DNA from 2 places in the Caproicibacterium amylolyticum genome. Region 2 is predicted to be linked to the other one. Evidence: a T-box and tRNA genes for the amino acid it is inferred to sense, from the RefSeq annotation. Region 2 holds a T-box; the other holds one or more tRNA genes.
What was found. The T-box of region 2 lies ahead of tyrS (tyrosine--tRNA ligase). A T-box ahead of a tRNA ligase gene usually reads a tRNA of that ligase, here a tRNA-Tyr.
Positions count from the first base shown of each region.

Region 1 (15,287 bases), 200 kb from region 2:
AGCAGAATTAACTGTGTTTTGCATGGAGGGGAGGGGTGTTCGCACGTCCCTCCCCTCAGTCTGGATAAAGTCCGTCTGGTTAAGGTCAGTATGGATAGTAGGTAATTTTGACGTTTCTCGCAGGTCATTTTGACTTTTCTCAAGAGTCATTTTTACCTTTCTAGAAGCGTCATTATTACCTTTCTGAATCGGTAATAATGACAGGGGTTCCGGTGCGGATGAGGGGGTAAGTACCTCGTTTTCGGGTGTTTCAGGGATACAATGGGTGTCATTTTTACACATCTGCATATACCTTTCGTACTTTTCAAGCTCTTTGTCACTGTCACTTTCATTGTTAGAGTCCATGTCAACCGAGAATTTTTCGGCATCATCTGCAGCCATTTCGGCGTGCAGTACATAAATGCGATTGCTGCGGCCACACCCTGGTCGTTCTTCTTCAATTAATTTTGCATCGTGCAATTCCTTGAAAGCGTTGCTGACTGTCTTCGGCTGCATCCCCAAAAGGTCAGCAATCGTTTCACGCGGATAGATCAGATAGACTTCGCCATTTTCATTTTTCCAGCCGTGCTTGATGGAGAGTGTCATTCTGTCCAGCAGCAGAGCATAAAGAATTTTGGCTTTCGGTGTCAGTGGTTTGTACTGTGGATTGGCGAAAAGGGCGTAGGGCATACGGATGAACCGTTCCTGCACGGTTTCCTCAATCCTATAACGACGGTTTTTCATAACGTTTCCTCCAATAAAAAAGCACTCCTGATTTTTAGGAGTGCTGCAATTTGCTATCACATATGCCACATTTGCAGTCCAAGTAATGCTAAGAGCACAAACAAGGAAATGACGAGTCCGGCTTTAGCCTTGAAAGATTTTGATTTATGAACTACAATACCTAATACGATAAGATTGATTAAAATGAGCAAGAGCAAAAGTAGAAAAATGGAAATATTGTGCCATGCAATTTTTGAGTTAATCAAAATAATACACCTCCATTGTACAATTTCATCGACTAAGCAATTCCTGTGCAATGTGCTGCAAATATAATCAAAAGCATTCCGACATGATAATTATTCCACTTATAAGCCATGCCAACCAAATTAAACCACAGACTGTACTAGTCTTCTTCAACCTTTCAGTTGCATTTTTTTGGTTCATAAATGCCATTTGGATAAGGCCCAAAAGTCCCAAAATGACGAGATATATAGTAACGAATTCTATTGAAGTCAAAACTGTCACACCTTTCATGAGGAGTAAAATATGAAATACATCAAAAAAGCTGTTGAGTGGCTCAGAAAGCCGAATCAACAATGGATAAAAATAACCACATTCCTGCTTTCAGTCTGCTTAACGGTGTTTTACTTTGTTTTTCCAACGACAGTATGTGGATGGCCATTTTTAATTACCGGCGTAGTAATATTGGTTTTAGCCTTATTTTTCTATTACAGAGAAAAAGAAGCTGAAATTATGTGGTTACTCTGTTCAATCTTTTTCTCTATGTTTGGAGTTGCCTCAGTTTTTATTTGCCTTGAATTCGTAAATAGGAAGAATGATATACCCGCAGAAGTTAAGACTATTGAGATAATTACGTTAATTTTAGGTGTATTTGGGGTAGGCTTTTTTGTGAACACAATTAAGGTGCTCATACATAAGTATAAGAAAATTAACAGGGATAATAAGGGCAACCCGAAATTTCCATATGCAGCCATTGTGTCTATACTTACATCTGCTTTTGGGTTAGTAACGGCAATACTTAATTCTGTAACCTCATTTATGAAGGTACATAGCTAATTAGCCTAAACGGACATTTTGTATAATAAAGCACCGCCCGACAGCGCTTGAAAAGTCAACTGCCATTTTCAGCGGTTATCGCAGATTACGCAGGTTTTTACCTGCTGGCACAAAAACGGCCAGACCACAAGATGTTGTGTTCTGGCCGCTTTTCTGCTATCTTCGATTTCCTCAGGTTTTCTTAAGCTTTGAATAATGCAAGATAATGAGAATTGAGCACTGAAATCATGATAAATATGGCCATGCCAATCCAAAACCAAACAAACCATCTTCCAAATGAATAAAAGTAAACCGCTCCTATCACAAGGTCAAACAGTAAAATGAGAAAACCAAATCGGGAAGCTGCTCGCCCCTTTGCATACCATGGAACTTTCAAACTGTTGCAAACACTGAGCATATCATCGGCTACTTTCCAACCGTCTTCAGATGATTTCATATGAGCTATTTCCTCAAGTATTTCTTTTTCATGAGGATTATAGTCTGCTGCTTTGCGGTTTATGTTGTGATAAGTGTTCCATGCGCTATCAAGTGCCTGCTGCCGAACAATCTCTTGCAACCGCAAACATGCTTTTTCGGAAAATTCAGCGACAAAAGAAGAATTGTCTTTTTCCTGCAGGCGAGAAGCACACCACTTTAATTCCGCCTGATATTTGCCTAACTTTCGGTAATTAGAATATTTCACATTTTCACCTTTTTTCCTGTCCGGTGCAGTCATGGGTTGGCCTCCTCCGGATTGCCGAGCAGTGACCCGCAGAATGGGCAAATTTCAGCGCCGTTGAGTTCTGCAAGCATTTTTCCATATCCCTCAATCGCGCCTAAGTCGTGTTCCTTTTGCCCGGTTATGTCCCACACCACCCCGTCGTGCGAATCATCTCGGAATGTCCATCCGAGCGTTTGGTACAGAAAATTGCTCACAGCTTGAAAATCTTTTGCATACCAACGCATGGTACGCGTATCTTTACAATCCTTTGCGGCCACGTACTTGCTCCATATGTCCGCAAGCCCAAACGCACACTGCTTTTTGATGTCTTCATCGTCGAGGTTTTGCACATACTCAACTTTCATCCTTTTTCACCTTCTTTTTGATAATTTTCAATAAGAAATCTGCCGCAAAAAGGGCAGTTGTTGATAAAACTTGTTTCATACAAAACGGCGTTGTCAGCGCGGATTTTAAATGGTTTATTGGGCTTATGGTCTCGGCATACCACGCATGGCTGTTCTAACGGTTTTAAATCGTTGGTTTTCACCCCTTTTCACCTGCTTCCGGCGGGCGGCGGTAGGCAAGCCACGATTTGCCGTAGTCCTCAAAATAAGCAATTGCAACAACGGCTACTCCGTCGGTTGACGTACTGATTACGCCTCCCGATTTGTGAGAGTAGTGCATATTCGCACTTACAATCGCCCAGTAGTTAGTATCCGAATCGTTTGGGTCGACGGCTTTTACCCACACCGGCTGTCCATCCATTTTTCGCAGCTCGCCCACTGTCAGCGGCTCATTCGGCTGCTGGGCGCGGGTAATAGATTCTTCTGCCATTTCTACAGCATCACATAATTCTTTGCGGGTGCAGTGCAATGGCTGTTGGTTTCGCGCTGCCTCGCCCCATAAAATTTCAATAGCACGTTCTGGACTTAACTGGCATGGCTTTAATTCTTCACTCATTGGTTTCCTCCTTTACATCAACGATTTCGACGGCAACAAGCATTTCTGGCAGGTCATCGGGCAATGTGTCATTGCACGAAAGTTCGTCGCCAGCCCTGTTTTTAAGCGTCATGCTGTACCAACCGTCAGCATAATCTTCGTTTGTATCTTCGTCCGGCTCATTGAACTTAAATTTGCAGTCGTTTTCGACAAACTTTGTATCTTCGTCAAGGTCGTCAAGGACATTTTCAAAGAGCTCTGCGCCCTTGCAGTTTCCGCCTATTTCAAAGGCAATATGACCGGTGTATTCCCACTGCTGAAAGGTGAGTCTTACAGTCTGTATTGCATTGTACATATTCGGATTGTAATTCATTTTTTCCTCCTTTTGTTGAACTGTTTTTTCATGGATTCAAGTTTTTCAGTAGCTTTTTGCACTTGCTTAGGCTTTGCATAGAGCAAAGCTGTTGCACAAGCCTTGCATTTTCTGAGGGAGCAACATCACTCACTTGTAACTTGTGTTCAGCCATGAGCTGTCGAGCTTTGAGAAGCGCTGCTTTTGCTTCGTTTTCATTGGGACTCGTTGAGAGAGCCAGCAACTTTGTTATTTTGCTTTTGATGTCCATAGTGTCACACTCCTTTCGGCCCATCTGGATAGGCATTTTCAAACGCTGCTAACTACAATAAATTGGTGATTACACGAAGCCAATACTCAAAGGCTATTAATTCAGCATTGGTAGTCTTTAACCGCATCTTATAGTAGGATGGCCATGAGTCATCAAACTGGGCAAGTTCAAACTCCTTGATTTCTTGCTCAAGCTGATGAATTGATCGTGCAATTTCTTTTCGAGTATTCATAAAAGCATATTCAGGTTGTTCATTTACAAATTCTAAAAATGCTGTACGAATATTTTTTGTAATTTCGAGTTGGCAGGATTTTTTCACCGAAAAGAATATCAACAACCGCTTTTTTTGCGTTTCTGCAATATTTTTGACTAGTAATGAATTCAGTTGCCTATTTAACCCTCGCCAGTTTACTGCCTTTGTATCCATAAAAGGCACTCCTTTTTATCATTTTATTGGCCCATCAGGATATATGTTTTCAAACTCGGCTAGGCGCTGCACCAATTCCTCTTTTGTGGCCTCACTCCAATAGCCAGATTTAATTCCGTTGCAACGCTCATGTGTCAGGCGCTCATAACGTGCCGGGGCAACTGCATCATTGACCACAATATCATCCTCAGAGAAAACAGTTTCCTGGTTTGGCAGGGGCAGGTTTCCGCTGCTGTCACGGACGTGCTTTTCGACTGCCTTACATTCATGCACCGGCGCAAAAGCTCTATTACCGGCAGATTGAATTTCTGGTATCTCGACCATTTTGCTCTGATTCCCAGCCGGAACAGGTTCCTCTACACCATCCGCTTCGTCAGGTTCCGGCAAATCAATTTTTCCGGCAAAGAAATCAGCCAGAATGTCACTGTACCAGTTGTGAAGGGTTTCCAGTTTCATGAGTCCTCCGGCTTGCTTCAAAGATACTTTCTGACTGGGATTATTTATCAGATAATCTGCAAGGCGTTGCTGATTGCCAGGATAAGTGGTATCGGTCAGCATCACACCAGCCATAACCGGAATGCGTCCAGAATCAACAAAAGCCAGCAGATTGCGGTCCAAATCTGCCAGCTTTATGTAGCGCTGAATGGTTTTAATTGTTTCACCGTAAGTATCAGCGATGGCGGCGGTGCTTTTTTTCTCACCTCGCGCTTCGTAAGCTGCCTTTTGCATTTTGTATGCATGCGCCAGTTCCGAAGGAAGCAGCTCATGACGTTGGTAGAGATTGGTATCTGTTAAAGTCAAATCTGCTTCTGCATCCGTGCATTCGCGCACAATGCACTTTACCTTGCATCCGGCCAGTTCGCATGCACGTTTACGGTTGCGACCTGCCAGGATGATGTACTTATCATCTATCTTGCGGATGATGCAGGGCTGCTGCTGTCCGTTTTCGCGGATACTATCAGCCAACTGCGACAATTTGTCTGAGGCGTAGGCATGAAATGGTTGGTCTGTAATTTCTGTCAATTCAGACGGTTCAAATTCTACAATTTGAATATCGGATGGTAACGTGGTTGCACCCGAACCAAACAGCGTGCCGCTGAACGCTTGCTCCAGCGTCGGAAGTGCCTGTTTTTTCATTCGTTGTCGCTTCCTTTCAGCTGTTTAGCGCGGCAGTTCCACGCTTTAATGGCTTCTTCAGTAGAACAATATACTTCAAAGATACTGTGTGCAATGCACTTTTCATTGGAGCAAGTTATACCGTATGTATCACAGTGCTTATCAGGAAAATAGTCAATTTCCGGCTTTGCCCCACAAAACGGGCACATTTTTATTTTATTGCTCATTTTTTGTCACCTGCAATTCTCTTTGCGGCGGCAAGGTAAGCCTGCCCTACGCGGCTGCTCTTGCGGTGAACAAGGCTGCCGCACAGCGCGTTATCATCATCTGTGCTGTTCCGCGCCTCCTGCAGCATTGGCACAGGCTCTGAAAAAACGAGGCTTCCATAGCTTTCTTGCAAAGCTGCGAAAACCTCGTTGCTCATTTTTGTCTGGCGGCTGTACATGGTGACGAGCATCCCGGCCAAATACGGTTTAACGTCTTGTGTTTGCTTAATAGCCATATATCGCTGCAGCATCTGCGGGATGCAGTCATACGCAAATTTTTCAGCCTGCACAGGCAGCAACAGTTTGTCACTGCATTTTAGCGCGTTGCTGACCAGCAAATTATCAACAGCAGTCGGGCAGTCAAAAAGAATATAGTCGTACTGTGAAAAGAAGTCACGATGAAAAATCCGGTCAAGCACAGTATTGCTCTGACCGTCATTACCAAGCACAGCATAAATGCCGCCCAGCATCTTGTTTGCGGGGATATAGTCTATGTCCTCACGGTCGCTGTGTCGTATGAACAAGCTGTCATCATTCGAGCGGATACCGGATACTTCCTGATAAATCAGCTCAGATACGGTTGGCTTTCCATCTGGCTGATAGCCGAGCCAGCGGGACAAATGTCCCTGCTGATCAAGGTCTACCAGAAGGACACTCTTTTTCAGCAGGTGCAAACCAGCACCGATATTCAATGCCGTTGTTGTTTTGCCGACTCCACCTTTTTCGATAGCTACTGCAATAATCTTGCTCATGATTTTTCTCCTTTACAATGGGGGCTTTTCAGCCACAGACGTTAATATTTTGTCTTTTTGTCATTGTGCTGCCGATTGGCAACAAGTTTACTCATCAAGGAATGTCGAGTAAAACACTTCATCATCCGCAGGCTGGAGGGTCTGTATATGTGAAACCTGCGATTCTTTTGGTTCAGCGTCAACGTACTGCCGGTAATATATGCTGCCACGGTTGCGTTCCGGCTTTGACACATCAAGTATGATATGATTCTCTTTTAATCGTTCAATTTCCTGCGGCAGTTCGTCTGGAAGGGCTGTTAAGCGTATTTTTACCATAACAATTTCTCCTCTAAAAAGTGGTTTTGGTGGGGATTGCATCTGCAATCACAAGACGGATGATATCACAAGTCTTTTTGTTCATCGGTTCACTTCCTTCCCAAGGAGCGACATAATGTGGCTTTTGCGTCGTGTAAAATAAAAAAAATAGACACAGAATTTTGTGCCTACAAATTTAGCAAAAATATTACTGGAAAATCAACATTTGATTTGTAATCAGCAGGTCGTGAGTTCGAGTCTCTCTGCCAGCTCCAATCTGACTGAAAAATGCGGCCTGCGGGTCGCCATATGGAGGAGTTCCCGAGCGGTCAAAGGGGGCAGACTGTAAATCTGTTGCTTCGGCTTCGATGGTCCGAATCCATCCTCCTCCACCAAAGCGAAATGAAGCAAGCTGTTAATGCAGTTTGCTTCATTTTTTATTTTTATCAAATCACATGAGCTTTTGAGGTGTAAGGTGAAAAATTACGATACTCAAAATCTGCAGTTGCTCAATCGCGGCGGTGAAGCAGATATTTACGAATGGCAGAATGACCGCATATTAAGAGTTTTACGCGAATACCGCAGAGGCGGTGATGCGTTTGAAAAAGATAAATATGTTTTTTCACTTTTAGCAGAGCATAAAATTTCTGTTCCAAAAGTATATGAATACTGTACCGCAGATAAAAATCCAGCTGTTATTATACAGAAAATCAATGGGGTGGAACTGACCGATATACTTAAAAAGAACATTTTTCGCCTCTCCAAAGAAACGGAAGCATTGGTACATATGCAGCTGCAAATAGCAGAGATAGATGCTGCTTATCCGCTGAATAGTGTAAAACAGATTGTTGCCTATTTTATGCAAAGCCCGATGGTTACGACGCAGCAGGCGGATTTTGTTAATAAACTTTTGGATGATTTGCCGGACGGCAATAAATTGTGTCACGGCGATTTTCATCCCGGTAATATTTTGGTGCAAAACGGACAGAAATATATCATCGACTGGGGCGGAGCACATCGTGGGTGTTTCCTTTCAGATGCGGCACACACCTATCTGCTGATGAAGCATGTACCACAAATTCCGGGACAGAGTGCCATGCAGCATACTCTTTTACAAGTGGCCGGTGCAATGCTTGCACGGGCATATCTGAAAGCAGCTCGCCGCAGCGGTGCTTTTCAGGAAGAGCAATTTGCAAAGTGGACGGTTGTCATGGCGTTTTTGCGTGTGCATTACGGTTTGCCGGGGGAACGTACCGGAAGGTTAAAGTATATTGAAAAATGCGCCGCAGCATATCATGCTGGAGTTCCGGCAGAAAAATGGTATCGTTTATAGCAAAAGAAAAGGAACCATATCACAGCGATCACTGCTTGATATGGTTCCTTTATGTTTGTCGGAATGGTTGAAGCCCCAGCCGCGATTTTCACAGCTGCGGATAAAAAAGTTTTTTATCAATATGGCGATGAGCAGATAACAGAAACTGCTTTCATGTATTTGACGGTAACTGTTCTACTCTGTACATTATTTTGCCAAAAGCTTTTTCAAATCTGCTTCCGGTGTGCTGATTGGAGCAATCTTGTAGTGCTCAACAAGATAATTCAGCACATTGGGTGAAATAAATGCCGGAAGTGACGGTCCGAGCAAAATGTTTTTAATGCCGAGGTGCAGCAGTGTCAGTAAAATGCATACTGCTTTTTGTTCGTACCACGACAGCACAAAGGACAGCGGAAGTTCATTTACACCGCATCCAAATGCCTGCGCAAGAGCAACAGCAACCTGAATGGCACTGTAAGCATCATTGCACTGTCCCATGTCCATAATACGAGGAAGTCCGGCAACTGTACCAAGATCCAAGTCATTGAAGCGGTATTTGCCGCAGGCAAGTGTAAGAATGATGGAGTCCTTTGGGGTCTGCTTTACGAAATCTGTGTAATAGTTGCGCCCTGGTTTTGCACCGTCACATCCTCCGACAAGGAAAAAGTGACTGATTTGTCCGGCTTTGACCGCTGCAACAACTTTATCAGCGACGGAAAGCACTGTGCCATGGCCAAATCCAGTTGTTACTTCATGCCCGCCATTGATACCGGTAAAGGGTTGGTCTTCCTTGTATCCGCCGAGTTCCAGTGCTTTTTCAATAACCGGGGTAAAGTCTTTGTCTTCACCGATGTGCTGTACGTTTGGGAAAGAAACGACTTCTGTTGTGAATACCCGGTCTTGATAGGAAGCTTTTGGCGGCATTAGGCAGTTCGTGGTAAAGAGGATAGGCGCGGGGATATTTGCAAATTCTTTTTGCTGGTTTTGCCAGGCTGTACCGAAGTTACCCTTGAGGTGCGGGTATTTTTTCAGTTCGGGATAGGCGTGAGCGGGCAGCATTTCACCGTGGGTGTAAATATGAATTCCCTTGCCCTTGGTTTGTTCCAGGAGCAGTTTCAAGTCATGCAGATCATGGCCGGTGATGACGATAAACGGGCCTTTTTCAACGGTCAGCGGAACAGTAGTCGGCACCGGTGTCCCGTATGTTTCAGTGTTGGCTTTGTCCAGCAGCGCCATGCATTTCAGATTGGCTTCACCGGTTTCCAAAACCAGCGGCAGCAAGTCCTTCATTTCGTAATCATACCCAACAGCAAATAAGGCGCGGTAAAAGAAATCGTTGACTTCGCGGTCAGAATAGCCCAGCACCATGGCATGATAAGCATAGGCGGACATGCCCCGAAGTCCAAAAAGAATCAGCGATTTGAGAGAACGAATATCCGCATCGGCGTTCCAAACCTTATTCATATCGTAATCATCGTTGCGGGAACACGGGGATCCGCAAGTCGTGCAGTCCGGAACAAGTTTTCTTTTTTCTGCGAGGATACGGTCAATCATATCCTGTACTGTTTGATTGTTGAAGTTGACATTGGTTATTGTGGTAAAAAGTCCGGCGAGCATTGCCTCGTCTGTGCTTGCGGTTGGTCTGTTTGCGTTGCCGTCAACCGAACGTGCCAGTCCAATCAGAGCACCGGTCAGTTCGTCCTGCAGCTTTGCTGTATCGGCGGTTTTTCCGCATACACCGGCATGGCCTGTACAACCGCTGCACATTGCTGTCTGCTCACATTGAAAACAAAACATTTCACTCATTGTTAAAGTCCTCCTTCAATTATTCTTCTTCACTGATTACGGATACCGGGCAGTTTTCACAGGCTTCCTTTACGGCAGCCTCATCATCAGAAGACGGCTCGGCATATACCTCGGCCAAACCATCATCGGCGATCCGAAAAACATTTGGGCAGGTGCCGGCACACAGACCGCACCCGATGCAGCCGCTTCTGTCAATGATTACTTTCATTTTTTAACTCCTCTCTGTTTGTGGGGAAAACAACAGTCAGCAGCATCTTGAATGCTTCTTCTGCAAAGACGGCGTGTTTAATCTTTGCAGGCATGATTAGTGTTTCACCGGCATGGACATGATAAGGTGTTCCGCCAACAGTAAAACGTCCGGTACCGTCCAGAACCTGCACCATGGCATCGCCTTCGGAATCATGTGCGCTGATTTCTTCATCTTTGTCAAAAGCAAACAGCGTCATGCTGACGAAATCGTTTTGTACCAGCGTTTTGCTTACGACTTGACCTGGCTGTACTTCGACTTGTGCTGTCAGCGGAAGTACAGTTTCTGATTTGATGTTTTTAATGTAGCTCATTGTTTGACCCCTTTCAAAGTTTGTAAAACAAGTATTTGCCTATCATAACATGACATTGATGTTAGAAATCAGTCCAAAATTTCACCTTCCGTGGAAAGTGTAACGACCTGCCACGGAATCATTTTGCCGCTGCGCTGCAGTGCTGTTTTCACAGCGTTTTCAATACCGCCGCAGCAGGGGACTTCCATGCGTACAACTGTAACACTCTTAATGTCATTGCGGCTCAATATCTCTGTGAGTTTATCGGCGTAGTCACCTTCGTCCAGCTTAGGGCAGCCAATCAGGGTGATATGGTTTTTGATGAATCTTTCATGGAAATCAGCGCGCGCATAAGCTGTGCAGTCCGCAGCAATCAGCAGTTTTGTTCCATTGAAATAGGGTGCATTTACAGGCGCCAGTTTGATCTGCACAGGCCACTGCCCAAGCTGTGAAGCGCATCCGGCTTCGGTGACAGCTGCTGTGGGTGTGCTGACTGCGTGACTGATTGTGCGAGCTCTGCTTCCAGGGCAGCCTGCGGGGAAAGAACCAGCTTTTTTGGCTTTATTCGTCAGCACTGCCTTTTCATCGTACGCAGCGGCTTCCCGCTCTGTAAAAGTAATTGCACCAGTTGGGCAGGAGGGCAGGCAGTCGCCTAAGCCATCGCAGTAGTCATCACGCATCAGTTTTGCTTTGCCGTTTACCATTTCAATAGCGCCTTCGTGGCAGGCAGCTGCGCACATGCCGCAGCCGTTACATTTTTCCTCATTAATTTGAATGATTTTACGTTTCATTTATTTTTATCTCCCTTGTTTTTCTGATGTAAGTATATTACAATATTAAAAACAAGTATGTTGTAAAAACAACAAAAGAGGATTATTTTATGGAAAATATTGATTTATTTCTTTTAAAGCGCTCAAAACTTTTTAACGGAACCCAAGAAAAAGAAATTGCAGCTATGCTTTCCTGCCTTTCTGCGGAAAGGAAAAAGTATGACCGCGACAGTTATATCCTGCGGTTGGGAGAGCATGTCCATTTGGTTGGGATTGTACTCTCGGGGCGCATTAATATTGTAAAGGAAGATTATTGGGGTAACCGAAATATCGTGGCGGCAGTCAAGCCGGGCATGTCATTTGCGGAAAGCTATGCCTGTGCAGCGGATATTCCACTTGGGGTCAGTGTGCAGGCGGCAGTGGATGCAGAAGTACTTTGGATGGACATCCGAAAAATACTGTGCACCTGCTCATCAGCCTGCGAATTCCACAACCGCCTGATTCAGAATTTGGTTTCTCTGCTTGCTTCCAAAAACCTGCTGATGAATGAAAAACTGACTTTTTTAGCGCAGCGCAGTACACGCGAAAAGCTGTTGTCCTACCTTTCTGCGGAATCCATGCGGCAGGGAAATGCGGCATTTGAGATTCCCTTTGACCGCCAGCAGTTAGCAGATTTCCTTTCTGTTGACCGCAGCGCTATGTCAAATGAGCTTTCCAAAATGCGCAAAGACGGCATTGTAGAGTACAGCAAGAACCATTTTACTCTTTTACATGATATAGAACAGATTTAGCCGGATTTTCACAAAAAAGGACCAGCCCTGCGGGAGTATCTGCTTCCCGTCGGGCGGCCCTTCTTGTGAAGAATAAACTGAAAAAATTAATGGTTTCTGCGAATTGCATTTACAATCCAGAGGAGAATTACAGCGCCGACGATGGCCACAATCAGACTCCAAAGGTTGAATCCGGTGAATCCGCTTCCACCCAGCAGGCTCATAATGATGCCGCCAATAAAGGCGCCTATGATACCGACAACGATATTAGCCACAGGTCCCATCCTGCTGTCATTTCCCGTAATTTTGCTGGCAATCCAACCTGCCACTGCACCAATGATCAGCCAGCCTATAATCCACAATAACCACTCCATTAATATTCCCCTTTCGGTTCTGCTTAGTGAATAGTATTTGAAAGAGTTCGACAAATATACGCTTTCATTTTGGTAAAAATTAAAATTTTTAATTCCTGAAAAAGTAGCTTTGTGCTCAAAGTAAAGGACAATGCGCCCTAAAATCAGGACTACAGAGTGAATGTTCAAAATCATAAAAAAATGAGGCCGGCTGTATAGTACAGTCTGCCTCATTTTGCATTAAAAAATACTTTCATGGAAAAGAGCTGCACGCTTACACAGGGTAAAACTGCTCATTTGGGAATTTCATTTTCTGAAAATATTCGCATGGTGTGTGGCCGCAGACGTCACATTCGCGCAGCTTCATGATTTTGCAGCTGCAGACTTTTTGGCAGGTAGAGCGTGCCAGCTGTACGGTGCCGATCATGCCAACTGCTGCGTACACATAATTGCAGGGTTCATCATAAGGTCCCCAGCAGCAGGAAGGTTTCAGCCATGCTTTCAGCGGCAGTGCTTCTGCATTTACAAGGAACCGCAGACTGCTGCATTCTTCACCGTTTGTTGTAAAAAGCTTTATCGGCGGTTCTGTGCCGCCGAAAAGCGTTACTGAAAATCTGCAGGAAAGGCCGGCTTCAATCCATGTACGTTCTGCTGCTGGTTCTGTATCATGCGGAATGTCTTGGCAGCATACAATTTGAAAAGGTACGCCTGCAGCATTCAGCAACTGCAGGGAAAACGCAAATGAAAGTACAATATCAGCAGACCAGAATCCGGCTTTCTGCGCAGCAGGCAGTATGCTGCAAACTTTGATTTGTGTGATGCGGAAGCTTTCTGCATCTATTTTGGCACAAGTGGTGCAGAGCGGTGCCGCAATTTCATGTCCCGGCAAAATGACCTTACCTAATTTTTCGCAGTTTTTCCCACTGGGCAGAATGACACAGCTGCATGCTTCCTTTGAGAGTACCGGACCGATGTTCTCACAGCGCTTTAGTATGCACTGATCGTAAATTTGTAAGACAGAAATTGCTTCTTCCGTCATTCCACTCACCCCGTGCTGCTTTTATATTTATTCACACAGTATGCTTCTGCTTCTCAAAAGGTGCAGCGAAGCAGGGAGGTGCCCAAATCCATGAAAACGCTGCTTTGTATTCGGAGCGATTATTTGACCAGTTTTGCGGGGGATTCCAGGCAACTGCTGGAAACAGCCGCATTTTTACGCAGGCATGGTGCGGATGTTCAGATTTGCACTGCAGCTGATTCTATAAAAAAATGTGATGCGGTGCATCTTTTTAACTTGACGCGCATTACGGAAACCTATGCTTTTTTTCAAGCTGCGGTGCAGTACCGAAAGCGCATTTTGCTGACGCCAATCTTTTGGGATTTAAGCAGGTATTATCAGTTTATGAAAGACGAGGTACAGTTGGCACAGTGGGAATATTATAAAAGTTTTCGCAGAGAAATTTTGCAGGGATGCAGCATGGTATGTCCCTCCGGCAGGCTGGAGGAAACCCGTCTGTGTATGGACAGCGGTACGATTTTTCCCAGCACGGTAGTGCCCTGCGGCGTTTTTGCACCACAGCGGGAAGATACTTTAACGGAAAGGATTTTTGCACACAAGCCATATCTTTTCTGTTCAGCGCGAATCTGCCCGCGAAAAAACCAGCTGGCACTCTGCAAAGCGGCAAATCAAATCGGAATTAACGTTGTTCTTGCAGGCAAAGACGAGTGTCAGCCATACCTGACAAAGTGCCTTGCTTACCCAAATGTTTTTTATGCGGGCTTTTTGCGGGAAAATCAGCTTTGGCCAATTTACCGGAATGCGGCGCTGCATGTGCTTTGCAGTTTTGTTGAAACACCCGGGCTTTCCAGCCTGGAGGCGGGACTTGCCGGTGCAGATCTGCTTTCCACCAGCGCAGGAAACGCATATGAATATTTTGGTGAAGATGCTTGTTACTGTGACCCGTATGATGAGAGCAGCCTGAAAGACGCAATTCTTACAGCACTTTCAAAGTCAAAACAGCCTGCCCTGCGGCAGCGAATCCGGGAGCAGTTCCTTTGGGAAAATGCTTTGCAGCCTTTGCAGCAGGTTTACCGAAACTTTGGGTTATGTTCGCCCGCAGTGTAAAAGCAGCGCAGTTCCTTTCCTCTTATAAGCACATTCGCTTTCTCTGGAACATATTGTGGAACTAAGACTGTGATAATTTTGGGGCAACGGCGAGGCGATGTCATGAGGCAAAAAGTTTTGGCAGTGTTTGGTACCAGACCGGAGGCCATTAAAATGGCGCCGCTGGTAAAAGAACTTCTTGGCAGGGACACTTTGCAGACAAAGGTTTGCGTTACAGCGCAGCACAGAGAAATGTTGGACCAGGTGCTGCAAATTTTTCAGATTGTTCCGGATTATGACTTGAATATCATGCGAAAAGGGCAGTCCCTTTCAGAAATCACCACACGGGTACTGCTGGATTTGGACAGCATTCTTACACAGGAACAGCCGGCGCTTGTGTTGGTGCACGGCGATACTACCACTTCTTTTGCGGCAGCACTTTCTGCATTCTATAACCGAATACCGATTGGCCATGTGGAAGCTGGACTCCGGACGTACAAAAAGGATTCTCCCTATCCGGAGGAAGCAAACCGTCAGTTCGTTGACGCTATTTCGGACGTCTTTTTTGCACCAACGGAGCAGTGCCGCCAGAATTTGATCAGAGAGGGAAAGAAAGCCGAGCAGATTTTTGTGACCGGAAATACGGCGATTGATGCATTACAAACAACCGTAGACCTTGATTATCACAGTGAAATAACGGATTGGGTCGGGAAAAGCCGCCTGCTGCTGCTGACTGC
Region 1 is NZ_CP060696.1:1,002,149-1,017,435, forward strand. Features, by position in the region: gene H6X83_RS04590 (replication initiator protein A) at 1-723, opposite strand, end outside; gene H6X83_RS04595 (hypothetical protein) at 1,249-1,779, shown strand; gene H6X83_RS04600 (hypothetical protein) at 1,961-2,494, opposite strand; gene H6X83_RS04605 (hypothetical protein) at 2,491-2,844, opposite strand; gene H6X83_RS04610 (hypothetical protein) at 2,841-3,026, opposite strand; gene H6X83_RS04615 (hypothetical protein) at 3,023-3,439, opposite strand; gene H6X83_RS04620 (DUF5406 family protein) at 3,432-3,791, opposite strand; gene H6X83_RS04625 (DUF2786 domain-containing protein) at 3,820-4,041, opposite strand; gene H6X83_RS04630 (hypothetical protein) at 4,094-4,468, opposite strand; gene H6X83_RS04635 (ParB/RepB/Spo0J family partition protein) at 4,487-5,605, opposite strand; gene H6X83_RS04640 (Lar family restriction alleviation protein) at 5,602-5,811, opposite strand; gene H6X83_RS04645 (ParA family protein) at 5,808-6,602, opposite strand; gene H6X83_RS04650 (hypothetical protein) at 6,690-6,917, opposite strand; tRNA gene H6X83_RS04655 (tRNA-Tyr) at 7,208-7,291, shown strand; gene H6X83_RS04660 (phosphotransferase) at 7,372-8,229, shown strand; gene hcp (hydroxylamine reductase) at 8,416-10,014, opposite strand; gene H6X83_RS04670 (ferredoxin) at 10,034-10,222, opposite strand; gene H6X83_RS04675 (cupin domain-containing protein) at 10,206-10,574, opposite strand; gene H6X83_RS04680 (ATP-binding protein) at 10,643-11,344, opposite strand; gene H6X83_RS04685 (Crp/Fnr family transcriptional regulator) at 11,434-12,114, shown strand; gene H6X83_RS04690 (GlsB/YeaQ/YmgE family stress response membrane protein) at 12,201-12,467, opposite strand; gene H6X83_RS04695 (hypothetical protein) at 12,721-13,485, opposite strand; gene H6X83_RS04700 (glycosyltransferase family 4 protein) at 13,576-14,571, shown strand; gene wecB (non-hydrolyzing UDP-N-acetylglucosamine 2-epimerase) at 14,674-15,287, shown strand, end outside.
Region 1: it encodes a tRNA-Tyr, which carries the amino acid that the T-box ahead of tyrS (tyrosine--tRNA ligase) is inferred to sense. The anticodon was not compared.

Region 2 (15,287 bases):
GCAGTTTCTTCTATCATAAGCTTTTTTGAACGCAGTCATGACGAGGTCGACATCTGGCTTGCCTGATATGTTCCAGGAGATGACTTTGCGAGAAAATAAATCCATTACAATACAAAGATAATACCATTTGCCGGCAACTTTGATGTATGTGAAATCACTTGCCCAGACAATGTTTGGAGTTTGCTGATTGAACTCCTGGTGAAGGTGGTTGGTACACTCGCCGTTGTCCCGATGCTTATAATTTTTATAAGGTTTTTCGGTGGACATCCGTGGAAGTTTTAGAGTCCTCATCAGTCGGTACACTCGTCCGACACTGATGTTAATGCCATAATCACGCTGGAGAACATAGGTAATCTTGTAAGCTCCAAGACGTTTGTTATAATCTGCGTAGATTTTAAGAATAAGCTTTGCAATCGTTTGATTGTCTTTTGTACGATCAGCCGGTTCGGTGTTGTAATGCTTATAGTAAGTACTTCGATTAACGCCAAGAACCTTACAAAGGAGCTTGATATTGTGTTGGAAACGGAGCTTATGAATAGCTTCTAATCGTTGTTTGAGTGTGGCGTGAAGATGGCAATCGCTTTTTTTAGTATAAGGAGTTCCTCCTCAAGCTGAGCATTACGCTTTTGGAGGTCTTTGACCTGCTTAGCAGTTAGTATTTCGCCATCATCCGTTTCGACGATTGAGTATTGTTTAATCCAACGGCCAAGTGCGGTGATAGAAACGCCATACTCTTTACAGAGTGCTGCTTGTGATTTGCCGCCAGATTGATAAAGGTTGACGAGAGTTCGTTTGAAATCTTCGTCATATCGGGTTCCGGTTTTACCAGTGGACATGAGTAAGTGCCTCCTTTTGGGTGTCTACTTAATTATAATTGATAGTTACTTCAGGTGTCCACTTATTTAATATAGATCCACAATACACAATCATGTAACGGAACCTTGGGATGTCACTGTGCTGGATACAGGTTTGACTGCAACTACAGCGACCCGTGTTCAGCAGGTGAAAGACTACGTAGGGGATGAACCCTTTTTGATTACCTACGGTGACTGTTTGTCAGATATTGCAGTAGACAAACTGCTGCAGGCACATTCTGAAAGTGGTCATATTTTAACGGCTGCCGTTGCCAGGCCAACTGGCCGTAATGCAGCCCTTTCGATAGATAAATCCGGGGAAATAGAAGGTAGATTCCAGCAGTTCGGCAGCAGTACAGGTGCGTGGGTAAATGCCTGCACAATGGTTACAGACAAGCGTATTTTTGCTTATACCAATCAGCAGCATGAAACATTTGAAAATGATGTCTTAAACAAACTGGCGGAGGCTCATGAGGCGGATGCCTATTTTCACAGCGGCTTCTGGTGTCCGGTGGAAACTGTGCGTGACAGAAATTTTGTAGTACAGCTGTGGGATTCCGGCACGGTCCCGTGGAAAAATTGGAAAGACTAGGGTTGCATATGAAAGTGGTTATTTTGGCTGGTGGAAAAGGAACACGCATTGCAGAAGAAAGCACTTATCGGCCGAAACCGATGGTCGAAATCGGCAGCCGCCCAATTTTATGGCATATCATGAATTGGTATGCATCATTTGGATATACAGAGTTCATTATTTGCTGTGGATACAAAGGGCAGATGATTAAGCAGTATTTTGTGGATTACTACATGAAGAATTCCAGTGTTCACGTGAATTTGAGGGATGGCAGTGTAGAAAGGTTGTCCGGCTCGGTTGAACCATGGAAAGTAACGCTGGTAAACACCGGTCTGGAAACACTGACGGCAGGTCGGCTGCTGCAAGTGCAGAAGTACATAGACGGCGATACATTTATGCTGACCTATGGAGATGGTGTTGGTGACGTTGATATTTCAAAACTGCTGCATTTTCATCGTGAAAGCGGAACAACGGCGACCATTTCTGTTACCAAGCCGGAAGGAAGGTTCGGTGTGGTGAAGCTGGATGAGCAGTCGGGACTTGTCAGCGGCTTTCGAGAAAAAGCACGGTTTGACCAATCCTGGGTCAACATTGGATTTGCCGTTTTTTCTACAGATGTTTTTCAGTATCTGGGGGATGGTGGCAGTATGCTTGAAAAAGAACCTTATGAAAAACTTGCAGGGGTTGGACAGATGGCCGCATATCAGCATCCTGGCTTCTGGTCACCGATGGATACGATTCGGGATAAAAATTATCTGTAGCAGTTGTTTAGGCGCGGAGATGCTCCATGGATTTCAAAAATCAAATGATATTCAAACGAAACAAGGAATAATGAAACAGAGTGCAGCAAAGGGCTGTACTCTGTTTTTGCTATTTATTCGGGTGCAAATGCGCATAGATTGAGAAATACTGCTTAGAATCATAAAATTGAATGTTCTGCTTTTACATGGCAAAGATTTTCCGGTGCGCGCGGTGCTTTGTGCAAGCAAAAGTGAAATAATATACAAATTCATAGAATATTCAGAAGTTTATTGCTTTTCATACCATATTGTGTGTGCTATAATAAACTGTACTTTTAAGCTGCAAGAATACGCACTTTTTTGAATAGGAGATGGTCCGCTTGGTGAACAAAGTCGAGCAGTATACCCTGCACGATGGTGTCCATTTCAGAAGCGTCCGCAATACAAAGTTTAAAACTTTCCGTATCTCAGTCAATTTTCTGCTGCCTCTGCAAAAAGACACTGCCGCTGCAAATGCGCTGCTGCCTTACCTGCTGAGCCGCTGCACGCGCGAATATCCCGATTTTACCCTGATGAGCCGCAAGATGGCTTCCCTGTATGGTGCGTCTTTGGGTGCGGATGTGGGCAAGCTGGGCAATATGCAGGTAATGACAGTTTCTGCCGGCGGCATTGCCAACCGATACGCCCTTGAAAAAGAAGATTTGACCGCGGAACTTACCAAAGTCCTGTGCGCAGCGCTGTTTGACCCAGTATTGGAAAACGGCCTTTTCCGTGAGGACGACTTTTTGCAGGAACAGCGCCAGACGCTGGAGCAGATTGATGCGGAAATCAGTGATAAACGTGCTTATGCCCTGACTCGCTGCACCGAAATTATGTGTGCAGAAGAGCCTTTTGGCATCAGCCGTTATGGCTCCCGTGAAGCGGTACAGGCGCTGACCCGCGCGGAAGTGACTGTGGCGTGGAAGCACATGCTCAAGACCGCGCAGGTGGAAATTCTGGTACTTGGTGATATTGAACCGCAGCCAGTCGTGGATGCCTTCACCAAAACATTTGGTGAGATCGAGCGGCAGTACGGGCCATTGTCACAAGCAAGAAGTTTTGGCCGCATTGGGGGTATTCCCCGCGTAACGGAGCATCAGGACGTGGTGCAGGGAAAAATGGTGCTTGGCCTGCGTGTGGAAACCTCACAGGAAAACCACCCGGAGTTGGTGCCCGCGGCGCGCCTGATGAGCGCGATTTTCGGCGGCACACCGAACAGTCGGCTCTTCCTGAATGTCCGCGAAAAAATGAGTCTTTGCTACTACTGCAGTTCGCTTTACAACTCTACGCTTGGACTGATGTTTGTACAGAGTGGTGTGGAATTTGACAATATGGAAAAAGCCGAACAGGCAATTTTGGAACAGCTGCAGGCGGTACAGGAGGGCAACTTTACGGATGCGGACATCACCGCAGCAAAGCTTTCCATGGTGAACAATTACAATACGGTTGAGGACTCGCTGGCAGCACTGGAGGGCTGGTATTTGTCGCAGACGGCCGCGGCACAGGTGTACACACCCGAAGAATATGCACAGTTGGTCGGCAAAGCCACCCGCGAAGAAATCATCAGCACGGCGAAAGGTGTTCGTCTGGATACAGTTTACTGCTTGAAAGGGCAGGAGGAGGCTGCAAATTGAATTCAATGCATGAAGTGAAAATTGACCGGGTCGGGGAATCCTATTTTGAGATGCGCCATCCGTCCGGTCTGCAGATATATGTTTATCCGAAACCGCAGAGCCACTCAACTTACGCGGTCTTCGGCACAAACTACGGTTCCATTGACAATGTGTTCCGTCGCTCGGATGAACAGAAAGTTACCCGCGTGCCTGCGGGCATTGCACACTATCTGGAACACAAAATGTTTGAAAATGAAGACGGTATGGATTCTTTTGCAAAGTACGCAAAGACCGGCGCCAACGCAAATGCCTACACTTCTTTTGACAAAACCTGCTATTTGTTTTCCTGCACCGACCATGTTTATGAGTCGCTTGAAATCCTGCTGGACTTCGTGCAAAAACCGTACTTTACGGAGCAAACGGTGCAAAAAGAACAGGGCATTATTGGCCAGGAGATCCGGATGTATGACGATGACCCCGGCTGGCGCGTCCTGTTCAATATGCTTTCTGCCATGTACGAAAAACATCCGGTAAAGCTGGATATTGCCGGTTCTGTGGAGAGTATAGCGGAAATCACGCCGGAACTGCTGTATCAGTGCCACCATACTTTTTATAATCTAAACAATATGGCGCTGTGCGTGGTTGGCAATGTGGAAATTGAGAAGGTACTGGCACTCTGCGATAAGATGCTCCAGCCATCGGAGCCTGTGCAGGTGGAACGCATCTTTGAGCCGGAACGGCAGGACGTGCTGAAGCACCGCGTCTGCGAAAAGGGCAGTGTGGGCACACCGATTTTCTATATGGGATTTAAGGAAGCTGCACAGCATCGTGCAACCACTGCACAGTCGGCGCAGACGGAAGTTTTGATGGAAGCGCTGTGCGGTGATTCCTCACCGCTGTTCCGCCGCCTGTTGGACGCGGGACTGATTAACGAGTCCAGCTTTGGCAGCGAATACTTTGAAGGCCCCGGCTATGCGGCGGTGGTTTTCAGCGGTGAATCGAAAGATCCGGACACTGTTGCTGCAGAAATTTTGAAGGAGCTTGCCGATGCGCGGAAAAACGGCCTTGACCCGGCACTTTTTGCAGATGCAAAAAAGTCGGTCTACGGACATGCCATCGCGGGCTTTAACAGTGTGGAAAACTTAGCGAACAGCCTGATTGGCGCTTATTTTTCGGGACGTTCTGTGGCGGAAGATGTAGAGGCGGTTGCGCAGACCACTCTTGCAAATATGAATGAACGGCTGCAGGCGCAGATGCTCGAGCAAAACGCAGTGCTGTCCATTATTAAGCCCTGAAGGAATTCAGGGTACATAGCGGGTACAGAAACGGATTGATTTGCCTGCCGCTGTACTGCGGCGGAGCAGAAAGTGGAGGAAATTATGTATCATATTCAATTTCCCGGGCTGGGCATCAGTCTGGAACTGAATCGCATTGCGTTCAGTATCGGTTCATTTCATGTGTACTGGTACGGTATTATTATTGCAGCCGGCTTTTTGCTGGCGGTGCTTTATGCAATGAAAAGCGCGCCGAAGTTTGGCCTTGACCCTGACAAACTGATGAACTGCATCATTGTGGGCATCCTCTGTGGAATTGTCGGCGCGCGTGCTTACTATGTCATTTTCTACCCCGGTGATATGTTTATCAAAGACCCGTCTAAAATTTTTGGTATTCATGACGGCGGGCTGGCAATTTACGGCGGTGTGATCGGCGGCCTGCTGGGCGGCTGCATTACCGCAAAGATTTGTAAGCAGAAAATTCTTTCCGTGCTGGACATTGCTTCTCTGGGATTCCTGATTGGTCAGGCAATCGGCCGCTGGGGAAACTTTGTGAATCAGGAGGCGTTTGGCACACAGACCGATCTGCCGTGGGGCATGGTCAGCGAAAATACTGGCAACGTGCCGGTACACCCCTGCTTTTTCTATGAATCCATGTGGTGCCTGCTTGGCTTCATTCTGCTGCACTTCTTTGCAAAAAAGCTGCGGCACTACGACGGGCAGATTTTCCTTTTGTACCTGCTTTGGTACGGCGCGGAGCGTTTCATTGTAGAAGGGCTGCGTACAGACAGCCTATTGCTGCCGGGCATTTCCCTGCGGGTTTCGCAGGTGCTGGCGGGTGTGCTGGTCATCCTCAGCGCAGTGCTGCTGGTTGTTTTTCGAAACCGCACGGTCCTTAACGGTTGGGGCAGCCCGCGCATTATGGCACTTAACGCTATCGTGGATAAAGTTCCGGAGGATTTGGTAACAGATGACGCTGTGCAGGAGCTTTCTGCAGAGACGCAAAAGCCAGATACGTTAATTAAAAACAAAGTAAATGAAACAACCGAACAGGCTGCTGAAAATACGGAAGAGTCACAGAGTGAAATTAAATAAACAGGAGGGACCAAAATGGCAAAACGAATTGACGGTAAGGCCGTTGCTGCAGAGGTGCGCGCTAAGGTAAAAACTGAAGTCGCGCAGATGGAGGAGGAAGGTTTTACCCCCGGCCTTGCTGTTGTGCTGGTTGGGGATGACCCGGCTTCTCACACTTATGTCCGCAACAAAAAGAAAGCCTGCGAAGAAACTGGCATCAACAGTGAAATTTACGAACTGCCTGCCTCCACTTCACAACAGGAACTGATGAGTTTGATTCACAAGCTGAATGTTCGCCCGGACATAGATGGCATTTTGGTGCAGTCCCCACTGCCAAACGGCCTGGATGAAACCGCGGTGGTTAACGCGATTGACCCCGGCAAGGATGTGGATGCATTCCATCCTGTGAATGTAGGCCACATTATGATTGGTGATTTTGACTTTCTGCCGTGTACTCCCGCAGGCGTAATGGAGCTTTTGCACCATGAGGGGATTTCTCCGGCGGGCAAGCGCTGTGTGGTGATTGGCCGCAGCAATATTGTTGGTAAACCCATGGCAATGCTGTTGCTGCATGAAAACGGCACGGTGACTGTCTGCCACAGCAAAACGCAGGAGTTGGCGCAAATCTGCAGGGAAGCGGATATCCTGGTTGCGGCAGTGGGCAAGTCAAAGTTTGTAACTGCAGATATGGTAAAGCCCGGTGCCGTTGTCATTGATGTCGGCATGGACCGGGATGAAAACGGCAAACTCTGCGGAGATGTGGACTACGCCGCAGTGGAGCCGGTGGCTTCCTACATTACACCGGTGCCCGGCGGTGTTGGCCCCATGACGATTGCTATGCTGTTGAAAAATACACTGACTGCTGCGCGCCGGCACAACCGGAGCGGGCACTCAGAAAATTAGGAGACGGGCAGAATGTCCACACTGCTTGACCGAATCCACTCTCCGGCTGACCTGAAAGATTTGACACCGGAGCAGCTGGAGCAGCTTTGCAAAGAGATACGATCTTACATTATTCGCACCGTTGCGCAAAACGGCGGCCATCTGGCTTCCAACCTCGGTACGGTAGAGCTTACCGTGGCCTTGCACAGGGTGTTTGGTACACCGGATGACAAAATTATCTGGGACGTCGGCCATCAGGCATACACGCACAAAATCTTGACCGGGCGAAAAGACGAGTTCCCGACCATCCGCATGCAGGGCGGGCTTTCCGGATTCCCAAACCGTCAGGAAAGTGAGTGGGATGCCTTCACAGCAGGCCACAGCAGCACTTCTATTTCCGCAGCGCTCGGTATTGCACAGGCCAGAGCGCTGAAAGGCAAGCCGGGCCATGTGATTGCTGTGATTGGGGATGGCGCACTCACCGGCGGCATGGCCTACGAAGGGCTGAACAATGCGGGGCGTTTCGGGAAAAATCTGATTGTTATACTCAATGACAACAAAATGTCGATTTCCCGCAACGTCGGCGCTATGGCACGTTACCTTGCACATATGCGGGCAAAGCCGGGTTATCTGAAAGTAAAGTCCAATGTGGAAACCGTGATGAACCGTATTCCACTGATTGGCAAACCCCTGTGGAAAGCAGCACACGCACTGAAAGCGGTGCTTCGTTCTCTGCTTTACAACAGTACCCTGTTTGAGGACATGGGGTTCTATTACTATGGTCCGTTTGACGGGCACGACTTGCCGCAGCTGATGCAGGTGCTGGAAACTGCCGAAACCATTGACCATCCGCTGCTGATTCATGTGGTAACGGAAAAGGGGAAGGGATATTCCTTTGCGGAGCAGAACCCCGGTGCTTTTCATGGCGTTTCCAGCTTTGACGTGCAGACCGGAAAAGCTTCCGCCAAAAAGAAGGAAAATTTCAGCAGCGTTTTCGGCAGTGCACTGTGCAGCCTTGCGGAGGACGACAACCGCATCTGTGCGATTACCGCAGCGATGAAAACAGGCACAGGGTTGGAAAAGTTCAGCGAGCGTTTTCCACAGCGATTTTTCGACACAGGAATTGCAGAGGAACACGCGGTGACCTTTGCAGGCGGGCTTGCAAGTCAGGGTATGCTGCCGATTTTTGCGGTGTACTCCACCTTTTTGCAGCGCGGCTATGACCAGTTGATTCATGACGTTGCGATTCAGCGGGTCAAGGTTGTGTTTGGTGTGGACCGCGCCGGAATTGTCGGGGAGGATGGCGAAACCCATCAGGGCGTTTTCGATGCCGCATATTTCAACACGATTCCCAGTGTAACGGTGTACTCCCCCTGCTACTTTGATGAATTGATTAAAGATTTGCACCGGGCATTTTATGAAACACCGGGTATGGTTGCAGTGCGGTATCCGCGCGGCGGTGAACCGTTTCGTCCGGCGGACTTTCTGCACAGCGGGGATGGCTGGGACTGTTACGGCGCACAAGATGCGCCTGTGGCAATCGTAACATACGGACGGCTGTTTGCGCAGGCGTGCAGTGCACAGCGAGAACTAAAAAAGCAGGGGATTCCTGTGAAAATTATAAAGCTTGATCGTATTAAGCCATTGCCCCAGGATGCAGTGCGGGCTGCCGCCTGTATGAAAGCGCTCTTTTTCTTTGAGGAAGGGATGCAGCAGGGCGGTGTTGGTGAACATTTTGAAAGCCTGCTGTACGAAACAACGGACTTTCATGGACAGTGCCGTGTGCATGGAATCAAAAATTTTGTGGCCCATGCAACCATAGCGCAGTGCCTTGCGGAACTGAAGCTGGATGCAGACGGCATGGTACAAACCATAACAACGGAGTGGGAAAAGTGAGCGATAAAGTAAGGCTCGACTGCCTGATGGTGGAGCAGGGGTTTGCGGAGAGCCGCGAAAAGGCCAAGGCTATCATTATGTCAGGCGATGTATTTATTCAGAATCAAAGATATGACAAGCCGGGCACTTCAGTCCCAAAGGATTCTAAGCTGGATGTGCGCGGCGGCCTGCGCTATGTCAGCCGCGGCGGCCTGAAGCTGGAAAAGGCTATGGTGGACTTTCCAATTACTTTGAACGGCAAGGTAACCATGGACATTGGCGCTTCTACCGGTGGCTTTTCGGACTGTATGCTGCAAAACGGCGCGGTACGCGTATATGCAGTTGACGTGGGTTATGGCCAGCTTGCGTGGAAACTGCGCACCGATGAGCGTGTGGTCAATTTGGAGCGCACCAACGTGCGCTACCTGACACATGAGCAGGTACCGGAGCAGGTGGACTTTTTCAGTGTGGATGTTGCGTTCATTTCGCTGAAGCTGGTGCTGCCGGTCGCGCACAAATTTTTAAAGGACGGCGGTGAGGCGGTCTGTTTAATTAAGCCGCAGTTTGAAGCCGGCAAGGGTAAGGTCGGTAAAAAAGGTGTTGTGCGTGACCCAGCGGTTCACTGCGAAGTCATTGAGGAAATTACAGGCTTTGTGCTGCAGAACGGTTACTCGATCCTGGGGCTTACTTATTCTCCGGTGCGCGGCCCGGAGGGAAACATCGAGTATCTTTTGTATTTAAAAAAAGCAGATGTGCCAACGTCTGTTCCGTTGGATATTTCCGCGTTGGTGGAGGAATCTCACAGAGTACTGAATGGCGGTGAAAAGAAATGAAAATTGCCCTGCTGCCCAATTTGGGGAAAAAAAATGCACCGCAGTGCACACAAGAAATTATTACCTGCCTGCATACGTTTGGTATGCAGGTCTGGATGCGCGCTGCGGACAGACAGCAGGGTTTTGCCGCCGATTGCTGGCAGACGGACTTTTACGAAATGCTTGCAGGCTGTGACGCGGCCATTGCGGTTGGCGGCGACGGCACCATCATTCATGAAGCAAGGCACGCCGCCATTGCCGGTCTGCCGATTTTGGGAGTGAATACTGGGCGGCTCGGTTTTGTGGCAGGCTTGGAAACCAATGAACTGCATCTGCTGTCTGGCCTTGCAGACGGTACTTACACAGTGGAAAATCGAATTCTGCTGCGCGCGCAGTTTGAAACAGCTGCCGGTGTACAGCAGGTTGACGCACTGAACGATGTAGTGATTGCACGTGGTGCGCTTTCCAAAATCATTGATTTTCAAGTAGGACTCAACGGTACAGAAATGGCACACTACCGTGCGGACGGGCTGATTTTTGCCACGCCGACCGGCAGCACGGCCTATTCCCTTTCTGCAGGCGGGCCGGTGCTGGACCCGGTGATGCGGAGCTTTTTGCTGACACCTATCTGCCCGCATTCCCTGACAAGCCGGCCGGTCGTTTTTTCGGAGGATGCCTGTCTGACAGTTCGGACATTTATGAACGCCGATGCCAAAACTTACCTGACAGTAGATGGCGACAGTGCCATCCCACTGCAGCAGGGGCAGCAGGTGTCTGTCAGCCGCTCGCCTTATACTGCGCAGCTGATTAAACTGAAACAAAACCATTTTTATAAAATACTGAATCAAAAACTCGGCAGCATCTGATTTTGCACCTGCCGCCGGGTGGGAAGGAGCATCCAAAATGAAAACACGCCGACACGCCAAGATACTGGAACTCATCAGTCAGTTTGACATTGACACGCAGGACGAGCTGCTTCGGCGCCTGCGGGAATCGGGCTTTGAAGTGACGCAGGCAACTGTTTCACGCGACATTAAGGAACTGCGGCTGGTGAAAACACTGTCAGCAGAGGGACAGTATAAATATTCCACCGGCAAGGAAGAAAATAAGGATATTTCCTCAAAGTTTTATTCTCTGCTGAAGGATTCGGCAGTTTCCATTAACTGCACAGGTAACCTGGTCATTATCAAAACACTTACCGGCATGGCGCAGGCCGTCTGCGTTGCCATGGACACCATGCACTGGGAAGCTGTGCTGGGCACGCTTGCGGGCGATGACACCATTTTTGTTGCGGTGCACAGTGAACATGCCGCACAGCAGCTGGTGGCAGAACTCACCAGAATGATGGGGTAACAGTATGCTGAATCAATTATATATTGAAAATATAGCAGTAATTGAAAAGGCAACCATTGACTTTGGCACAGGTTTTAACGTGCTGACCGGTGAAACCGGCGCGGGTAAGTCTATGATCATTGACGCCATTCACGCAGTGCTTGGGCAGCGGACTTCGCGGGAGTTAGTGCGAACCGGTGCAAGGGGCGCGTTTGTCAGCGCAAGCTTTTCCGACTTAAATGCGCAGGTGCAAAAAAAGCTGGAGCAGCTGGGTTTTTCAACAGAAGATGATGGTACCCTGCTGCTTCAGCGGGAAATTCGAGAGGATGGCCGCACAGTGTGCCGTATTGGTGCACGTCCGGCTTCCGTTTCTGCGTTGAAAGAGCTTGGTGCACTGCTGATTAATATTCACGGTCAGCATGAAAGTTACGGCCTGCTTTCGCCGGAAAACCATCTGCGGTATTTGGACCGCACTGGTGTGCCCCAGCAGCTTCGCCGGGAGTACCGCACAGTTTATGTGCAGTGGAAAGAGCTGCAAAAGCAGCTTGCCGCTGTCAATATGGGCGAATCCGAAAAGGCACGGCGTATGGATTTGCTGACGTATCAGGCAGAAGAACTGGAAGCGGCACAGATTCAGCCGGGGGAGCAGCAGGAACTGCAAAACCGCCGGCTGCGTATCCGCAACAGCGGCAAAATTACCGAAGCGCTGCAGCAGGCGGATGCCCTTCTAAGCGGCGGCGAGGAAGCCCCCGGTGCCTGTGCGGCAGTCCTGGACGCGGTGAAGCTGCTTTCCGGCGTGGTTGATGTCATGCCGGAACTGAGTACGCTGGCAGGTCGGCTGGAAAGTTTGGGCTATGACTTGCAGGACTGCATGGAAGAAGTGAGCAGCCAGTGCGGCGAAAATGACTTTGACCCGCAGGAACTGGACGATATTGAGGAACGACTGAATCTTTACTATCATTTGTCCTTAAAATACGGTGAAACAGAAGAAGAAATGCTGCAGTATTTGGAAAAATGCCGCAAAGAGCTTGATTCTATGCAGCACAGTGATGAGGAATTGGAGCGCCTGCACAAAGAATCCACTGAAGCGGAAAAAGCTGTGCGCCGTTTGGGCACACAGCTTTCCTCAGTGCGGCGAAAAGCCGCGGCGGGTTTTGCAAAGCAGGTGCGCAGCGAGCTTTCCTATCTGGATATGCCGGGGGTCGTTTTTACGGTTCAGCAGGAGCCGTGTGAACCGTGCCAAACTGGCTGTGATGCAGTGCAGTTTCTGATTTCCGCAAACCCCGGTGAACCGGCGCGGCCGCTTGCTAAAATTGCTTCCGGCGGTGAGCTTTCGCGTATTCTCCTTGCCATTCAGTCGGTGCTGTCCGGCAGGGACAGCGTGGGTACGCTGATTTTTGACGAAGTGGATACCGGTGTTTCCGGCAGCGCAGCACAGAAAATCGGGCAGAAGCTGCGCCAAACCGCGCAGGGGCGGCAGGTGCTGTGTGTTACGCATCTGGCACAAATTGCGGCACTTGGCGACCGGCAGTATAAAATTGAGAAACATACGGAAAGCGGCCGTACCTTTACACAGGTCACGCTGCTTGACCACGAGGGCCGCAGACAGGAACTGGCGCGTATTATCGGTGGCACACAGATTACACCGCTGACACTGCAGAATGCAGAAGAAATGCTGCAGCTTGCGGCTGCGCAGTAAAAGGCGCTTACAGTAAAAGTTTCGCCCGCCTTTTCAAAGGCGGTAGGTATGGGCGAAGCCCACGGCCTTATCCCCTGGTCGTAAAGTCCTTTGTGTAAAAAATGAATGACAGCAGCGTTCATCTGCGGCGGCAAAACAACGCCGCACAGAAATAGCCTTGGTGCAGTGTCGGAAGACCTTGTGAGCCTGACTTGCAGGCTCACAAACCCGCGAGCGCTTCTGAGGATTCATGGGCAAAGGTCAAGGGAAAGGTCGTGGCGGGCGTTGCCCCCACACCCCTAGTTACTTTCTGAGAAAGCGACGGAAAGTAACCCCCCTTGACAACTGCCCCTAAAACCGCTATAATGCGCTATAAAGGCTGTGAAGGGAACCATTAAGCGGGAAATGCAGACTGCAGAGAGCCGGCGGCTGGTGCAAGCCGGTGTCTGTTCCCGCCCAAATTACCTCCCGGAGCTATCCACTGAAAGCTTTTTGCCGGTAGGCTGGGTCGTGTGCGCACGTTACAGCGCGGGGGTATCTTCTGTGATTTATGCAGAATGTACCCATAAGGCCGTTTCCGTGAGGAAGCGGTGAACTGAGGTGGTACCGCGGATTTTCCGCCCTCTGCAAAGAAAACGCAGAGGGCGTTTTTGTTTGCCTTCTGCAGAATTTTTGGAGGTATTTTAGTATGGGAGTGTACGAAGACCTGAAAGCGCGCGGGCTGATCGCGCAGGTAACGGATGAGGACGCTGTGCGGGATTTGCTGAATAACCACAAGTGTGCGTTCTACATCGGCTTTGACCCGACTGCCGACAGCCTGCATGTCGGCCATTTTGTTACAATAATGACCATGTCCCGCCTGCAGAAAGCAGGGCATACGCCAATCGCGTTGTTTGGCGGCGGCACGGGCATGATTGGTGATCCCTCCGGCAAAACCGATATGCGCAAAATGCTGACCCGCGAACAGATTGACCACAATGTCGAATGTTTCCGGAAGCAGATGGCACCACTCATCGATTTTTCCGAGGGCAAGGCAATCATGGCAAACAATGCTGACTGGCTGCTGAATTTGAATTATGTAGAGTTTCTGCGGGATGTCGGCGTGCATTTTTCGGTGAACCGCATGCTTGCCGCGGAGTGTTACAAGCAGCGTATGGAGCGCGGTCTTACTTTCTTCGAAATGAACTACATGATTATGCAGGGCTATGATTTTCTGGAGCTGAACCGCCGGTACAACTGCGTACTGGAAGTAGGCGGCGATGACCAGTGGAGCAACATTCTCGGTGGTGTGCGCCTGATTCACAGCAAAGAAAACAAAGATGCCTACGGCCTGACGCTTGGCCTGCTGACTAACAGTGAGGGCAAAAAAATGGGCAAAACCGAAAAGGGTGCTGTTTGGCTGGACCCGACCAAAACGAGCCCATTCGATTTTTACCAGTATTGGCGCAACATCGGCGATGCAGATGTGGACCGCTGCCTGAAATTCCTGACTTTCCTGCCGCTTGAAGAAATTAACGAATTGACAAACTGCGAGGGCAGCGCATTGAACAAAGCCAAAGAAGTGCTGGCTTACGAAGTTACTAAGTTGATTCACGGTACCGAAGAAGCGGATAAAGCCCGTGAGGGCGCGCGTGCGCTGTTCGGCGGCGGTGCAGACACTGCAAATATGCCGACCAGCACCATTACGGAAGCAGACTTTGCGGATGGCAGCATTGGTGCACTGGATTTACTCATAAAAATCAAACTGGTTCCCAGCAAGAGTGAGGGACGCCGGTTGGTACAGCAGGGCGGACTTTCCGTCAATGGAAATAAGATTTCCGACCCGGCGGCTGTGTTGACCAAGACAGACTTCCCGGATGGGGCTGCTGTTATTAAAAAGGGTAAAAAAGTATATCATAAAGTTCTGCTTGGTTAAAAAGCAGTGAAGCAGAGGAAACACGGGAGTTTCTTCTGCTTCTTTTTTTGAACAGCGATTTTTCTTGCTATTTGCCAAAAGAAAAGGTAAAATATAACAATTACAAAATAGCGGTGCAGGTTTCCTCCGTGGGGTAAAAATCTGTGCTGTAGAGGCAAAGGAGATGAGCCATTGCGAAAACAGCGAAACAGGGCAGTCTGGATGGCACCGCTTTCGGTTCTGCTGCTGCTTTTGGGCTGCTTTGCTGCCGCCGGGTTGTTTCCGTTCGGCAGCAAAACGCTGGCATGGTGCGACATGAACCATCAGGTTGTTCCGCTGATGATGGACTTTAAGGACATACTGGCGGGAAAAACATCGATGTTTTTAAATCTGCAGAGTGCCGGCGGCATGGACTTTTGGGGTGTCTTTTTCTTTTTTCTCTCCAGTCCATTCACTTTTTTGGCGGCGCTTGTGCCAAAAGCTGATTTTTATCTTTTTATGAATGTTCTGGTACTGCTGAAGCTTGCACTGGGTGCCTGCACTGCGGCCATTCTTTTTACCAATGTGTTTCCGCACCTGCACGAGGTACAGGCGAGCTGCTTTGCAGCAATGTATGCCTGCTCCGGTTTTGCGCTGATGTACTACCAAA
Region 2 is NZ_CP060696.1:797,216-812,502, forward strand. Features, by position in the region: one part of gene H6X83_RS03570 (IS3 family transposase) at 1-578, opposite strand, end outside; one part of gene H6X83_RS03570 (IS3 family transposase) at 578-836, opposite strand; gene H6X83_RS03575 (glycosyltransferase family protein) at 955-1,446, shown strand; gene rfbF (glucose-1-phosphate cytidylyltransferase) at 1,455-2,186, shown strand; gene yfmF (EF-P 5-aminopentanol modification-associated protein YfmF) at 2,549-3,838, shown strand; gene yfmH (EF-P 5-aminopentanol modification-associated protein YfmH) at 3,844-5,112, shown strand; gene lgt (prolipoprotein diacylglyceryl transferase) at 5,197-6,186, shown strand; gene folD (bifunctional methylenetetrahydrofolate dehydrogenase/methenyltetrahydrofolate cyclohydrolase FolD) at 6,202-7,068, shown strand; gene dxs (1-deoxy-D-xylulose-5-phosphate synthase) at 7,081-8,943, shown strand; gene H6X83_RS03610 (TlyA family RNA methyltransferase) at 8,940-9,755, shown strand; gene H6X83_RS03615 (NAD(+)/NADH kinase) at 9,752-10,600, shown strand; gene H6X83_RS03620 (arginine repressor) at 10,638-11,087, shown strand; gene recN (DNA repair protein RecN) at 11,092-12,765, shown strand; T-box leader at 13,117-13,372, shown strand; gene tyrS (tyrosine--tRNA ligase) at 13,433-14,659, shown strand; gene H6X83_RS03635 (YfhO family protein) at 14,831-15,287, shown strand, end outside.